5 linked regions of the Azoarcus sp. KH32C genome follow. The protein of the gene in region 1 binds, or shares a complex with, the protein of each later gene. Links are inferred from orthologs where the notes say so. Each region holds a gene or a part of one and is shown on either strand. Other genes may lie near its edges. The genes, in order: dnaN, dinB, dnaX, holB and holA.

Evidence for each region.
Region 2: the proteins of dnaN (region 1) and dinB are in contact, whole or in part, in a solved structure (PDB 1OK7), measured with the Escherichia coli proteins. The link is inferred for Azoarcus sp. KH32C from one-to-one orthologs.
Region 3: the proteins of dnaN (region 1) and dnaX are in contact, whole or in part, in a cryo-EM structure (PDB 8GIZ), measured with the Escherichia coli proteins. The link is inferred for Azoarcus sp. KH32C from one-to-one orthologs.
Region 4: the proteins of dnaN (region 1) and holB are in contact, whole or in part, in a cryo-EM structure (PDB 8GIZ), measured with the Escherichia coli proteins. The link is inferred for Azoarcus sp. KH32C from one-to-one orthologs.
Region 5: the proteins of dnaN (region 1) and holA are in contact, whole or in part, in a cryo-EM structure (PDB 8GIZ), measured with the Escherichia coli proteins. The link is inferred for Azoarcus sp. KH32C from one-to-one orthologs.

Annotation. Positions count from the first base shown.
Region 1 is NC_020516.1:1,022-3,944, reverse strand. Bases 23-2,923 are described here. They hold dnaN (DNA polymerase III subunit beta), read right to left. Parts: upstream 2,075-2,923; coding sequence 971-2,074; downstream 23-970. Other genes in these bases: dnaA (chromosomal replication initiator protein DnaA), read right to left, coding at 2,190-2,923; gyrB (DNA topoisomerase (ATP-hydrolyzing) subunit B), read right to left, coding at 23-885. Also shown: more of gyrB, read right to left, coding at 1-22. UniProt on the Escherichia coli protein: Confers DNA tethering and processivity to DNA polymerases and other proteins. Acts as a clamp, forming a ring around DNA (a reaction catalyzed by the clamp-loading complex) which diffuses in an ATP-independent manner freely and bidirectionally along dsDNA.
Region 2 is NC_020516.1:4,597,344-4,600,283, forward strand. The notes cover bases 1-2,918. They hold dinB (DNA polymerase IV), read left to right. Parts: upstream 1-847; coding sequence 848-1,990; downstream 1,991-2,918. Other genes in these bases: AZKH_RS20675 (TraB/GumN family protein), read left to right, coding at 1-839; AZKH_RS20685 (carbonic anhydrase), read left to right, coding at 2,121-2,879. Outside these bases: AZKH_RS20690 (YdgA family protein), read right to left, coding at 2,930-2,940. UniProt on the Escherichia coli protein: Poorly processive, error-prone DNA polymerase involved in translesion repair and untargeted mutagenesis. Copies undamaged DNA at stalled replication forks, which arise in vivo from mismatched or misaligned primer ends.
Region 3 is NC_020516.1:928,845-931,824, forward strand. What follows is about bases 9-2,966. They hold dnaX (DNA polymerase III subunit gamma/tau), read left to right. Parts: upstream 9-484; coding sequence 485-2,449; downstream 2,450-2,966. Other genes in these bases: AZKH_RS04210 (patatin-like phospholipase family protein), read left to right, coding at 9-413; AZKH_RS04220 (YbaB/EbfC family nucleoid-associated protein), read left to right, coding at 2,474-2,797; recR (recombination mediator RecR), read left to right, coding at 2,802-2,966. Also shown: more of AZKH_RS04210, read left to right, coding at 1-8; more of recR, read left to right, coding at 2,967-2,980. UniProt on the Escherichia coli protein: Part of the beta sliding clamp loading complex, which hydrolyzes ATP to load the beta clamp onto primed DNA to form the DNA replication pre-initiation complex.
Region 4 is NC_020516.1:3,241,298-3,244,319, reverse strand. Bases 6-3,005 are described here. They hold holB (DNA polymerase III subunit delta'), read left to right. Parts: upstream 6-974; coding sequence 975-2,036; downstream 2,037-3,005. Other genes in these bases: AZKH_RS14255 (TatD family hydrolase), read left to right, coding at 2,406-3,005; AZKH_RS14260 (PilZ domain-containing protein), read left to right, coding at 2,033-2,398; tmk (dTMP kinase), read left to right, coding at 352-978; mltG (endolytic transglycosylase MltG), read left to right, coding at 6-355. In the rest of the region: more of mltG, read left to right, coding at 1-5; more of AZKH_RS14255, read left to right, coding at 3,006-3,022. UniProt on the Escherichia coli protein: Part of the beta sliding clamp loading complex, which hydrolyzes ATP to load the beta clamp onto primed DNA to form the DNA replication pre-initiation complex.
Region 5 is NC_020516.1:1,396,443-1,399,397, reverse strand. The notes cover bases 15-2,947. They hold holA (DNA polymerase III subunit delta), read left to right. Parts: upstream 15-943; coding sequence 944-1,951; downstream 1,952-2,947. Other genes in these bases: AZKH_RS06255 (glutamate-5-semialdehyde dehydrogenase), read left to right, coding at 2,065-2,947; lptE (LPS assembly lipoprotein LptE), read left to right, coding at 438-947; leuS (leucine--tRNA ligase), read left to right, coding at 15-426. Outside these bases: more of leuS, read left to right, coding at 1-14; more of AZKH_RS06255, read left to right, coding at 2,948-2,955. UniProt on the Escherichia coli protein: Part of the beta sliding clamp loading complex, which hydrolyzes ATP to load the beta clamp onto primed DNA to form the DNA replication pre-initiation complex.

The sequences.
Region 1 (2,923 bases):
CGCGACCTCGACGCCCAGCTCGGCGTCGTGGCCGTGGCCGGTCGGGATGCGCGTGGTGCCTTCGGCGTAGAACACGGTCGGATGCAGCACGCTCTTGGTGCGGTTGATGTATTCGACGAAGCCCTTCACGCCGCCGGCGAAGGCGAAGTCCTCCTCCTTGCCGAAGCGCTGGTCGATGAGGCGGATCTTGACGCCGTTGTTGAGGAACGAAAGCTCGCGCAGGCGCTTTGCGAGGATGTCGTAGTGGTATTCGATGGTGCCGAAGATTTCCTCGTCGGCGAGGTAATGCACCTCGGTGCCGCGCTTGCTCGTCTCGCCGAGGACCTTCAGCGGGCTCACCTCGATGCCGTCGACGACGTCGATCACGCGATCCTGCGGCACGCCGCGGTGGAACTCCATGAAGTGCTTCTTGCCGTCGCGGCGCACCGTCAGGCGCAGCCACTTCGATAGCGCGTTCACGCACGAGACGCCGACGCCGTGCAGGCCGCCGGACACCTTGTAGCTGTTCTGGTTGAACTTGCCGCCGGCGTGCAGCACGCACATCACGATTTCAGCGGCCGAGCGCTTGGGCTCGTGCTTGTCGTCCATCTTCACGCCGACCGGGATGCCGCGGCCGTTGTCGGACACGGAGATCGAGTTGTCGGGGTGGATGGTGATGACGATGTCGTCGCAGTGGCCGGCCAGCGCCTCGTCGATCGAGTTGTCGACGACCTCGAACACCATGTGGTGCAGGCCGGTGCCGTCGGAGGTGTCGCCGATGTACATGCCGGGACGCTTGCGCACGGCTTCCAGACCTTCGAGCTGCTGGATGCTCGATTCGTCGTAGGCGCCGGAGCCGGCGGCGGGGACAGGGGCGGACTGAGGCAGGTTTTGCGGTTCGGACATCGTCTATCTCGGGTGATTCATCAAAGAACACGCCCCGGGAGGGCCCGGGGCGGAGGGCACACAGCCGGCGGTGCGCCGGCCGGCGTCAGATTCGCATCGGCATGACCACGTACTTGAATTGGTCGTTGCCCGGGAGCGTCACCAGCGCGCTCGAATTGCCGTCGTTGAAGCGCCATTCGATATGGTCTTCATGGGTGTTGTTGAGCACGTCGAGCAGGTAGGTGACGTTGAAGCCGATGTCGAGCGGATCGCCGTGGTAATCGACTTCGAGCTCTTCCTGGGCTTCTTCCTGTTCGGCGTTGGTGCTGGCGATCTTCAGGCTGCCGTCGCCGAGCACGAGGCGCACGCCGCGGAACTTGTCGTTGGTCAGGATCGCGACGCGCGACAGCGTCGCGAGGAGCGGCGCGCGTTCGAAGGTGATCATCTTCGGATGGTTCTGCGGGATCACGCGCTCGTAGTCGGGGAACTTGCCGTCGATGAGTTTCGACACCAGCTCGATCGGGCCGAAGCGGAACACGACCTGGTTGCCGGCGAGGATCACTTCGACCGGGTCTTCGGTGTCGGCGAGCTGGCGCGCGAGTTCCATCACGGTCTTGCGCGGCAGGATCGCTTCGGCGCGTGCCAGTTCGACGGGCAGGGCGCTCGCAGCGAAGGCGAGGCGGTGGCCGTCGGTCGCGACCATCCGGAGTTCCGTGCCGGCGACGATCAGCAGCAGGCCGTTGAGGTAGTAGCGGATGTCCTGCTGGGCCATCGCGTAGGCGACCTGCGCGAGCTGGCGCTTGAACTGCTTCTGGCTCACCGTGAAGCGCGTCGCCTCGGCTTCGGGCAGGTTCATGCGCGGGTAGTCCGCGGCGGGCAGGGTCTGCAGCGCGAAGCGGCTGCGGCCGGCCTTGACCGTCAGGCGCTTGTCGTCGAGCGTCAGCGTCACTTCGCCGGCGGGCAGCGCGCGCAGGATGTCCTGCAGCTTCTTCGCCGCAACCGTGATCGAAGCATCCTCGCCACCGATGTGCCCGCCCGTCGTCGTGCGGATCTGGATCTCGATATCCGTCGCAAGCATCGTGAGCTGGTCGCCCCGCTTCTCGATCAGCACGTTCGACAGGATCGGCAGGGTGTGGCGCTTTTCGACAATGCCGGCGACCGACTGCAGCGGTGCAAGGATCGCGTCGCGGTTGGTGTTGAGCAGAAGCATGGCGTCAGAGTCTTCCGAGTGGGTTATACGGGTTGCGCGGACGGCGCGTGCAGGAGGTGCTGTCTACAAATAGGGGAGAGATAGGCAGAGGCAGGGCGCATCGCAGCTCGCAGGCTCATCCGCGCAGGACCTGCGTGAGGACGTGCACGTCGTGGTTGAGCTGGTGATCGCCGAGGCGCAGCTCGGTGATCGTGCGGCAGGCGTGCAGCACCGTCGTGTGATCGCGTCCGCCGAAGGCTTCGCCGATCGCCGGCAGCGACATCGGCGTGAGTTCCTTCGCGAGCCACATCGCGACCTGGCGCGGACGGGCGATCACGCGCGTGCGCTTCTTCGAGTGCATGTCGGCGATCTTGATCTTGTAGTAGTCGGCGACCGTCTTCTGGATGTGTTCGATCGTGAGCTGGCGGTTGTGCGCGTTGAGGAGGTCCTTCAGCGCCTCCTTCGCGACTTCGAGCGAGATGCCGCGGCCGTGGAAGCGCGCGAAGGCGACGACCTTGTTGAGCGCGCCTTCGAGCTCGCGCACGTTCGAGCGCAGGTTCTTCGCGATCAGGAAGGCGACATCGTCGTGCAGGTCGACGCGCAGCGCCTCGGCCTTCTTCTGCAGGATCGCGACGCGCATCTCGAGCTCGGGCGGTTCGATCTGCACCGTCAGGCCCCAGTCGAAGCGCGAGATCAGGCGGTCTTCGAGGCCCTGGATGTCCTTCGGGTAGGTGTCGCAGGTGATGACGATCTGCTTCCTCGCCTCGGTCAGCGCGTTGAAGGCGTGGAAGAACTCTTCCTGCGTCCGGTTCTTGTTGTTGAAGAACTGGATGTCGTCGATCAGCAGGAGGTCGAGCGAGCGGTAGTAGC
Region 2 (2,940 bases), 4.6 Mb from region 1 along the record:
TCGTCCTGCTCGTCTGCAATGCGCACGCAGCCCCCTTCGAGCATGGCCTGCTGTGGGAAATCAGCCGTCCCGGCATCGCGCCGAGCTACCTCTTCGGCACCATGCACATCGCCGATCCCCGCGTGCTGAAGCTGCCGCCCGCAGTCTCCAAGGCCTTCTCCAACTCGCGCACCTTCGCGCTCGAGCTCTACCCGGACGAAGCCGTCGCACAACGCTTCAACGAAGCCAGCCAGCTCGAAAACGGCGCCCGCCTGTCGCGACTGCTCTCGCCATCCGCCTACGCCGCGCTCGAATCCCGGCTCGTCCAGCGCGGACTCAGCCAAGAGCGCCTCGACCGCCTCAAGCCTTGGGCGGCCCTGCTGCTTGCCACCGCCGCCGCGATCGACGGCGGCGAAAGCCTCGACATCTCGCTCTACGTCCGCGCCCGTTACGCCAACATGCGCATCGAAGAACTCGACAGCGTCGAAGAACAGATCGCCGTCTTCGACGACCTGCCCGAAGACACCCAACTCGCACTGCTCACAGTCGCCCTCGAACGCTACGACGCGCTGCACGACGAACTCGAAGACAGCATCCGCGCCTACCTCCGCCGCAATCTCGCCGAACTGACGACGCTCGCGCGCCGCAACGCTGGCACAAGCACCGAAGAACGGCGCCACTTCGCCGTCTTCGAAAAAAAGATCATCGAGGACCGCAGCGTCACAATGGCCTACCGCCTGCAGGCCCACCTGCGCCGCGGCCACACCTTCGCCGCTGTGGGCGCCCTGCACCTCTATGGCGAAAAAGGCATGCTCAAGCTACTGCAGGACGACGGCTGGCAGGTCCGCCGCCTCTACTGACCCGCCCCATGCAACGCCGCATCGCCCACCTCGACATGGACGCCTTCTACGCGTCCGTCGAACTGCTGCGCTACCCGCAACTCACCGGCCAGCCCGTCGTCGTCGGCGGCCGGCGCGGAATGCTGTCGCCGGAAGAAGGCTTCCCCCACCTGCGCGACTACGTCGGCCGCGGCGTCGCGACGACCGCGAGCTACGCCGCACGGGCGCTCGGCGTGCATTCCGGCATGGGCCTGATGAAGGCTGCCGCGCTCGCCCCCGACGCGATCCTGCTACCGGCGAACTTCGACGACTACATCCGCTACTCCCGCCTCTTCAAGGCCGCCGTCGCCGAGATCGCGCCCCACATCGAAGACCGCGGCATCGACGAGATCTACATCGATCTGACCGAAGTCGCCGGCGAAACCGTCGAGCTCGCACAACGCATCAAGGACGCGGTGCGCACCGCGACCGGGCTCTCCTGCTCGATCGGCATCACGCCGAACAAACTGCTGTCGAAGATCGCCTCCGACCTGCAGAAGCCCGACGGCCTCACCGTCATCGATGAGGCCGACATCCCCACCCGCATCTGGCCGCTGCCCGCGCGCAAGATCAACGGCATCGGCCCGCGTGCAAACGAACGCCTCGAGGCGCTCGGCATCCACACCATTGGCGAACTCGCCGCGGCCGCGCCCGACTTCCTGGTCGGCGAATTCGGTCAGCACTACGGCCGCTGGCTGCACGAGGCCGCGCATGGGCGCGACGAGCGCCCGGTCGTCACCGAACGCGAACCGAAGTCCATCAGCCGCGAAACGACTTTCGAGCGCGACCTCGATGTGCGCGCCAACCGCGATGAATTGACGGCGATCCTCGTCAAGCTGTGCGAGCGCGTCGCGGGCGACCTCACGCGCAAGGGCTACGCCGGCCGCACGATCGGGGTCAAGTTGCGCTATGCGGACTTCCGCACAGTCACCCGCGACGTGACGCTCGATGCGGCCACCGACGATGCGGCCGCGATCCTCGCCGCGGTGCGAAGCTGCCTCAAGCGCATCCGCTTCGAGCAACGCCTGCGGCTGCTGGGCGTACGCGTCGGCTCGCTGTTGCGTCCGGGAGAGCCCGGCTCGGCGGACGGCAACTCCCCCGACGTGGGCGTCAATCTCCGTCTCTTCGACTGAACCCGCCCTCCCGTTTCATTAAAAAGAATTAATTTGACGGGTATCAAACTGAAACGGATTCCTCGTTGAATGCCATGCTGCAGGGCAACATAATACGAACGCTTCGTATTTATGCTAAAGGAGTGTTCACATGCAGTCTGCCAAGCGTCTTGCCTTGCTTCTATCCCTATCCGCCGCATCGTGCGCGTTCGCCGGCGACGCCGGTCATGCCGGCCATGCCTCCCACTGGACCTACGAGGGTCATTCGGGTCCCGAACACTGGGGCGAACTCGAACCTCATTTCGCGATGTGCGCCGACGGCAAGAACCAGTCGCCGATCAATGTGGATTCGACGATCAAGGCCGAACTCGCTCCGATCGCCTTCTCCTACACGCTCGAAAGCCGCGAAATCCTCAACAACGGCCACACGGTGCAGGTCAATTTCGCGCCGGGGAGCAGCATCGACGTGGCCGGACGCCATTACGAACTGAAGCAGGTGCATTTCCACACACCGAGCGAAAACCTGATCGCCGGCCGCAGCTTTGCCGCCGAAGCGCACTTCGTGCACGCGGACAGCAACGGCAACCTGGCCGTGGTGGCGGTGATGCTCGAGGAAGGCGCGAAGAACGATGCCATCGCCTTGCTGCAGGACAAGGCACCGAGGGCCGCGGGCGAGCACACCGCATTCGGCGACGGCCCGGCGCTCAAGTCGCTGCTGCCGCAGAATCGCGACTACTTCACCTACAGCGGCTCGCTGACCACGCCGCCCTGCAGCGAAGGCGTCACCTGGCTCGTGATGAAGCAACCGCTGACGATCGCCCGCAGCCAGGTCGAAGCGCTGACCCAGGCGATGAACGGTCCGAACAACCGCCCCGTCCAGCAGCTGAACGCGCGTCTCGTCCTGAAATAAGTCCGGGATGAGCCCGGGTGGCCTCGCGGACCGCCCGGGCTATCGGCGCATCAGCGCGCCG
Region 3 (2,980 bases), 930 kb from region 1 along the record:
GGGCGATGTCTCTCGGCGCCAACGTCCTGCGCCTGCACGGTTTCTTCACCGGCAGCCCTGACCGTGATCTGCCGGAAGTCGGCCGCACCCAGCTGGGCGGGCCCTTCCGCCTGACCGGCTACCGCTACGGCGAAATCGCCGGCGACCAGGTCGCACTCGCCAGCGCCGCCTACTACCGTCTCATCACCCGCCTGCCGGATTCGGTCGGTCGCGGCGTCTATGCCGGTGCGACCGCCGAATGGGCTGACGTGCGCAACTACGGCGCCTCGCTGACGCCGAACCCCGGGCGGCGGCGCGCGATGTCGCTCTTCCTTGGCGCCGACACCGTGCTCGGCCCCTTGTATCTCGGCGCCAGTTACCTGCCCGAGCTGGGTGAGATGCGCTACTACCTGCAGATCGGTCAGCCACAATAGCGGCGAGGCCGAAGTGACCGGTGCAGACGAATTCATCCGGGCAGCCGGGGGCGCTCTGCTAGAATCCCGCCATGAGTTATCAGGTTCTCGCGCGCAAGTGGCGGCCCAGGAGCTTTGCCACGCTGGTCGGTCAGGAGCACGTCGTACGGGCGCTCAGTCATGCGCTTGCGACGGGCCGTCTGCATCACGCCTGGCTATTCACCGGGACTCGCGGGGTCGGCAAGACCACGATCTCGCGCATCCTCGCCAAGGCGCTCAACTGCGAGACCGGCATCACCGCCGAACCCTGCGGCAAATGCTCCGCATGCACCGCCATCGACGCCGACCGCTTCCCCGACTACGTCGAGATGGACGCGGCCTCGAACCGCGGCGTCGAGGACATGGCGGCACTGCTCGACAAGGCCGTCTACGCGCCGGTGCAAGGCCGCTACAAGGTCTACATGATCGACGAAGTGCATATGCTCACCGGGCATGCCTTCAACGCCATGCTGAAGACCCTCGAAGAGCCGCCCGAGCACGTCAAATTCATCCTCGCGACGACCGATCCGCAGAAGATCCCGGTCACCGTCCTGTCACGCTGCCTGCAGTTCAACCTCAAGCAGATGCCGCAGGGCCACATCGTCGATCACCTGTCGCGCATCCTCCAGGCCGAAGACGTTCCGTTCGAGGCATCGGCGCTGCGTCATCTCGCCAAGGCGGCGTGCGGCTCGATGCGCGACGCGCTGTCGCTCCTGGACCAAGCCATCGCCCACGGTTCCGGCAAGGTCGAGGAAGAGCAGGTCACGCACATGCTCGGCACGGTCGGCGACGACCACCTGTATGCCGTCCTCGACGCGCTCGCCGCCGGCGACGTCACCGCCTTGCTCGCGGTCGCCGACCGCATGGAAACGCGCAGCCTCTCCTTCGACGCCGCCTTGCAGGCCCTCGCGTCGCTGTTCAATCGCGTCGCCCTCGCGCAATTCGCGCCGGCTGCGATCGGCGACGATGCCGAACGCCAGCGTCTCGCGCCCTATACCGAAGCCTTCGACCCGGAATTCCTGCAGCTCGCCTATCAGATCGCGATTCACGGCCGCGACGAGCTGCCGCTCGCGCCTGACGAGTACGCCGGCTTCACGATGACGCTGCTGCGCCTGCATGCCTTCCGCCCCGAACAGCCCCCGGCGCTGGGAAGTCCCGCCGCGGCCGGTGGTGGCGGGAGCGCAGCCCGTGGCCCGGTCCCCGCCCGTCCTGCACCCGCGGCTCAACGCCCCGAGCCCGCGCCTGTCGTTCCGGCCGCGCCGGCCCAGAATCGCAGTGAGGCCGCTCCGGCACCGCGTCGGGCGGAAGTCGAGCCGGCCCCGTCTGCCCCATCGGCGCCCGCCGCCGGACGAGCCGAGGCGCGCAGCGAACCCGCCTCGTCGATCCCGCCGTGGGAAGACCTGCCCCCTGAGGCCCAATTCGGCCATGCTGCCGCCGCACAGTCGCGCCCGGCCCCGGTTGCCGCTGCTCCGGCGGCCATCGTCGCCGAAACCGTCGCCCCGGCTGCACGGATCATCGAGCCGGCGCCGCAGTCTGCTCCGGCGAGCGCTCCGCAGGCTCCGATCGAGTCGCCGCCCGCGAGCGAAGGGACTACTCCCGCCGGCGCGGCGAGTCCCGACGCCCTGGCGGGCCTCGCGGCCGGGCAATGGCACGACACCCTGCGCGCATTGGGGCTGGGCGGCATGGTGCGCGAATTCTCCCAGCACTGCGAATGGCTGGGATTCGTCGACGGCGTGCTCGAGCTGCGTCTTTCCGAGGCGCACCGGCACCTGTTGAGCATGAACCCCGGCCTCGTCGACCGGCTGCAGGATATCCTCGTCGCCCATTGCGGGCAGCCGCTGAAGCTGCGCGTGCAGGTTGGCGCCATTGCCGGCGAAACCCCCGCCCAGCGCGACGAGGCCGAGCGGCGCGTGCGCCACGCCGAGGCGGTCGCGGCGCTCGAGCGCGATCCTTTCGTACGCGAACTGATTGAACGATTCGATGCAACCCTCGTGGAAGCGTCGGTCAAACCTCTCTAAGCCAATTTTTTTGGAGATCTGACCATGATGAAGGGCGGAATCGCTGGCCTGATGAAGCAGGCCCAGCAGATGCAGGAAAACATGAAGAAGATGCAGGACCAGCTCGGCAGCATCGAAGTCGAAGGACAATCGGGCGCCGGCATGGTCAAGGTGCAAATGACATGCAAATACGACGTTCGTCGTGTCAGCATCGACCCGTCCGTGATGGACGACAAGGAGATGCTCGAGGACCTCGTCGCCGCGGCCGTGAACGACGCCGTGCGCCGCGTCGAGACGACGACCCAGGAGAAGATGGCCGGCTTCACCTCGGGCCTCAACCTGCCGCCCGGAATGAAGCTGCCCTTCTGATCCGATGTCATCTCCTTCCAGCCTCGACGAACTGATCGAGGCCTTGCGCGTGCTGCCCGGGGTGGGGCCCAAATCCGCCCAGCGGATGGCCTACCACCTCCTGCAGCGCGACCAGCGCGGGGCGCAACGCCTCGCGCAGGTGCTGGGCCACGCGCTCGAAGTGCTGCGCCATTGCGAGCGTTG
Region 4 (3,022 bases), 3.2 Mb from region 1 along the record:
GGGGCGGCCGGAGGATCGCGGTCTCGTCGCCTCGGTCTTTATCAATCGTCTGCGTGCCGGCATGAAACTGCAGACCGATCCGACCGTGGCCTACGGCTACGGCGAAGCGCTGGATGGACGCCTGCGCAAGTGGCACCTCGAAACCGACCATCCCTATAACACCTACACCAGGACCGGCCTTCCGCCGACGCCGATCGCGATGCCCGGGCGCGAAGCCCTCAACGCGGCCGTGCGTCCGACACAGACCGATTTCCTGTACTTCGTCTCGCGCGGCGACGGCAGCAGCGAGTTCTCCAGGAACCTCGACGAACACAACAAGGCCGTCAGCCGTTATCAGCGGGGGCCAGGAAGTTGAACCAGAAACGCGGACGATTCATCACCTTCGAAGGCATCGACGGAGCCGGCAAGAGCAGTCAGATCGCCGCCGTCGTCGCGCTGCTCGAAGCGCAAGGCCTGAAGGTCGTGCAGACGCGTGAACCCGGCGGAACGCCGCTCGGCGAGCGCTTGCGCCAACTGCTGCTGCACGAGCCGATGAACCTCGAAACCGAAGCCCTGCTGATGTTCGCCGCGCGCCGCGAGCATCTTGCCGCCCGCATCGAGCCGGCGCTGGCCGCCGGCGAATGGGTCGTATCGGATCGTTTCAGCGATGCAACCTACGCGTACCAGGTCGGCGGCCGAGGGCTGGATCCGGAAAAGTTTTCGGCGTTGGAAAAATGGGTCCACCCCGACCTCCAGCCCGACCTGACACTGATCTTCGATCTCGCCCCGGAAATCGCCGCGGGACGCGTCGCGGGCACCGGTGTCGATCCCGATCGCTTCGAACGCGAGCAACGCGACTTCTTCGAACGCGTGCGGGCCGCCTACCTGGAACGCGCGCGGCAAGCCCCCGAACGGATCGTCGTCGTCGCCGCCGATCGGGCGCCCGACGAGATCCGCGCCGAGGTCTGTCGCATCGTCACGGAGCGCTGGTTCCGATGATGCTCCCGTGGCTGACCGAAAGCTGGTCGCGCCTGGTCGGCCTCGGCGATCGGCTGCCGCACGCGCTGCTCTTCGTCGGCCCCCCGGGGCTCGGCAAGCGCGCGCTCGCCGACGCGCTCGCCGCCCGTCTGCTGTGCGCCTCGCCCGGTGTCGATGGCCATGCGTGCGGCCACTGTGCGCAGTGCCAGTTGCGCCTTTCGGGCAACCATCCCGACCTGCTGCCCGTCGTGCCCGAGGCCGACGCGGCGGGCGCCGATGGCGAGGGCGGGGAGGGGAGTGAGACCGCGGGCAGCGCCAGCGAAAAGAAAAAGTCCACGCAGATCGTCATCGAGCAGATCCGCGACCTGCAGGAGACGCTCTCCGTCACCGGGCACCAGGGTAGCCGCCGCGTGATCATCGTCGATCCCGCCGAGGCGATGAACGCCTATACCGCCAACGCCTTGCTGAAACTGCTCGAGGAGCCGCCCGCCGGCTGCGTCTTCCTGCTCGTTTCGTCGGCGCCCCGTCGGCTGCTGCCGACGATTCGTAGCCGCTGCCAGCAATGGAGCTTTTCCCGCCCGGGCGAGCACGAGCTGAAGGAATGGCTGGCCAAACAGGAAGCCATCGACGGCGAACTGCTGGCGCTGGTCGGCGGCATGCCGCTTGCGGCCCAGCGTCTGGTACAGAACGGGGCGGGCGCGATGCACAAGCGCTTCGTCAAGGAAATCGCTCAGATCCCGGCGACCGACCCGCTCAAGCTGGCCGGCCAGTGGGAGAGCTGGCTGAAGTCGAAGGAAGCGTTGGCTGCCGGATTCGGCATGGTGCAGCTCGTGGAGTGGCTGCAGCGCTGGGTGACCGATCTCGCGAGCCTGCGGCTCGGTGGCCGGGTGCGTTATTTCCCGGGCGAGGAAGGGACGCTCGCCGCGCTTGCTCAGCGCACCAGCATCGCCGCAGCGACGAACTGTTACAATGAAGTCTCCCGGATTCGCCGGGTATCGCAGCATCCGCTCAACGCCAGGCTGATGCTCGAGGATATGTTGCTGCGCTATGCACGCGCCCTGACCGGATCCCGCCGATGAGCGAAGCCCCCAAGCCGAGCGTCGCACGCCCGAGCGTGCTGTCGCTGAACATCAACTCGAAGTCCGCGCTCTATGCGGCCTACATGCCGTTCCTCGCCAACGGCGGCATCTTCGTGCCGACGCCACGCGTGCATACGCTCGGCGACGAAGTCTTTATGCTGCTACAGTTGATGGACGACCCGACCAAGCATCCCGTCGCCGCGACTGTCGTGTGGGTCACGCCGCACGGTGCGCAGGGCGGGCGGACGCAAGGCATCGGCGTGCACTTCAGCTCTGATGAATCCGGCAAGGCGCTGCGGCATCGCATCGAACAGATCCTTGCCGGTCACCTCGGCTCCAATCGTCCCACGCATACCCTCTGATTGACCGATGTTCGTAGATTCGCACTGCCATCTGGACTTTCCGGATCTCGCCGCGCGCGAGGACGCCGTTCTCGCCGCGATGGCGGCCAAGCGCGTCGGCCACGCCTTGTGCGTGGCCGTGAAGCTGGAAGACTTCCCGCGCGTGCTTGCGCTCGCCGAGCGGCACCCGAATCTCTCGGCTTCCGTCGGTGTGCATCCCGACAACGACGGCGTCGAGGAGCCTGACGTCGAGCGCCTGCTGGCGCTTGCCGAACACCCGAAGATCGTCGCGATCGGCGAGACAGGGCTCGACTACTACTGGCAGAAGGACGCGCCGGAATGGCAGCGCGAGCGCTTTCGCACCCATATCCGGGCGGCTCGCGCCTGCGGCAAACCCCTGATCGTCCACACGCGCTCGGCCGCCGAGGACACGCTGCGCGTGATGCGCGAGGAAGGTGCCGGCGAGGCGGGTGGTGTAATGCATTGCTTCACCGAGTCGCGTGAAGTCGCGGAGGCGGCCCTCGACCTCGGCTTCTACATCTCCTTCTCCGGAATCGTCACGTTCAAGAGCGCGCGTGACCTCAAGGAGGTCGCCCGCTTCGTGCCGCTTGACCGCCTGCTGATCGAGACGGACTCACCCTACCT
Region 5 (2,955 bases), 1.4 Mb from region 1 along the record:
CATCAGTTCAACACCGTCGTTTCGGCGGCGATGAAGATCCTCAACGCCCTCGAAAAGGCCGCGCGCGACGATGCCGCGGCCCACGCGGAAGTTGTCGAAGAGGGTCTGTCGATCCTGCTGCGCCTGCTCGCACCGATCACGCCACACGTCGCGCATGCGCTATGGAGCGAGTGTGGTTTCGCCGGCGACCTGCTGCAGGCCGCCTGGCCGGAGCCGTCGGAGAGCGCGCTCAAGCAGGACGAGATCGAACTCGTCGTGCAGGTGAACGGCAAGCTCCGCGGCAGCGTGAAGGTCGCCGCCGACGCGCCGACCTCGCAGATCGAAGCCCTCGCGCTGGCCTCGGAAGCCGCCGTGAAATTCATGGAAGGCAAGCCGCCGCGCAAGGTCGTGGTCGTGCCGGGCCGGCTCGTCAATATCGTCGTCTGAGGAAGCTCCGGATGTCCCACAGCCGTTCGCGTCGCCGCACGCTCGCTGCACTCGCCGCCCTCGCGACAGCCGGAGCGCTCTCCGGCTGCGGCTTCCAGCTGCGCGGCCCACGGCCGCTGGCGTTTTCGAGCATCTACTTAGGTGTAAGCACCCAGAGTGACCTGGGTGCGGCGTTGCGGCGCCGGATTCGCGCCAGCGGCAGCACCAGCGTCGAAGACGATCCGGCAAGAGCCGACGTGCGTCTCGAAATCCTGCGCAACGAACGCCACCGCGACATCCTGACGCTGACCGGCGCCGGCAAGGTCCGCGAGTATGAACTGACCTACTCGATCGCCTTCCGGCTCGTCGACCGCTCCGGCGCGGAGCGAATTGCCCCAACGGTCATCACCGCGAAACGCGAATACAATTTCGACGACTCGCAGGTGCTGGCGAAGGAACAGGAAGAGGCGCTGCTATACAACGACATGCAGGGCGACCTGGTCGAGCAGTTGGTGCGGCGCCTGGCCGCCGTCAAGTCGTGATCCTGCGCCCGGACCAGCTGCCAGGAATCCTCGAGAAACCGCTCGCCCCGCTCTACCTGCTGCATGGCAACGAGCCGCTCCTGGTGCTCGAAGCCGCGGACCTCATACGTGCCGCGGCTCGTCGCCAGGGTTACACGGAGCGGGAAACGCTGGTTGTCGGACAAGGCTTCAAGTGGGATGCACTGAATGCCGCCGCCGGCAATTTTTCGCTGTTCGGCGGTTCGAAGCTAATCGACCTCCGCATCCCCAACGGAAAACCCGGACGGGACGGCGGCGACGCGCTGCAACGCCACGCACGCAACGCGACCGACGGCGTCGTCACACTGATCACACTACCGGAACTCGACTGGGCGGCCCGCAAGGCGGCTTGGTTCACGGCGCTATCCGAAGCCGGGATTGCAGTCGAACTCAATGCCCCTGAACGCGAACGCTTGCCGGAATGGATCGGCGCACGACTCGCGCGTCAGAAGCAGAGCGCGGCGCCCGAAGCGCTCGCCTTCATCGCCGATCACGTCGAAGGCAACCTGCTCGCCGCACACCAGGAAATTCTCAAACTCGGACTGTTGCACGAGGAAGGCAGGCTGAGCCTTGAGGACGTGCAGGACGCGGTGCTGAACGTCGCGCGCTACGACATCGACAAACTCCGTCACGCCGTCCTCGAGGGGGACCCGTCGCGCTGCGTTCGACTGCTCGAAGGCCTACAAGGCGAAGGCGCCGCGCCGCCACTGGTGCTGTGGGCGCTCGCCAACGAAATCCGCACCCTCGCCTCACTCAGCACAGGTGTCGCGGCCGGCCAACAACTGACAGCGCTGATGAAGGCGGAGCGGATCTTCGACGAACGGCGCCGCCAGGCCATCCAGCGCGCGCTGCCGCGACTTCAGCCTGCGGCCCTGCGCGCGGCCCTGCTGCACGCGGCAAAGATCGATCGCATCATCAAAGGACTTACCGCCGGCGACGTCTGGGACGAGTTCCAGCAACTCGCCTTGCGCCTCTCGCGACGCTGACCGCTGCCGTAGCGACGCGTCACAGCTTCGCGCCATCCCTTCCGCACTGCCCACTGGCCGCGAAGGCACGTTCGATGTTTTAATCGTCTTTTGATTCGCAACACCGAACGCTCATGGATATCCAGGAATACATGCAGACCTTGGGCCGCCAGGCCCGCGCCGCGTCGCGCCAACTGGCGGCGGCATCGACCGCCGACAAGAACCGCGCGTTGCTCGCGATGGCTGCTGCGATCCGCGAGCGCAGCGCCGAACTTCTGGCCGCCAACGCCCGCGACCTCGAAGAAGCCCGTGCTGCCGGACTCGAACCGGCGATGATCGACCGCCTGACCCTCAGCGCGACGGGCATCGAAGCGATGGCCGCCGGCCTCGAACAGATCGCCGCCCTGCCCGATCCGGTCGGCGAAATCACGGACGTCAAGCGCCGTCCATCCGGCATCGAAGTCGGCAAGATGCGCGTACCGCTCGGCGTCATCGGCATCATCTACGAGGCCCGCCCGAACGTGACGGCCGATGCGGCAGCGCTCTGCCTCAAGTCCGGCAACGCCGCGATCCTGCGCGGAGGCAAGGAAGCCCTGCACTGCAACCAGGCGATCGCGGCCTGCGTCCGGAGCGGCCTCGCAGCCGCGGGCCTGCCCGAAGCCGCCGTGCAGGTCGTGGACACCACCGACCGCGCCGCCGTCGGCCATCTGATCACGATGCCCGAGTACGTTGACGTGATCGTCCCGCGTGGCGGCAAGGGCCTGATCGAACGCATCTCGCGCGAAGCGCGCGTGCCGGTCATCAAGCACCTGGACGGCAACTGCCACGTCTACGTCGAAACCCAGGCCGATCCGGACAAGATCACTCCGATCGTCGAAAACGCCAAGACACAACGCTACGGCACCTGCAATACCGCCGAGTCGCTCTTGATCGACCGTGCCGTCGCCAAACGCTTCCTGCCCGAGATCGGACGCATGCTGGCGGCCAAGCACGTCGAAATGCGCTGCTGCCCGGAATCGCTCGCG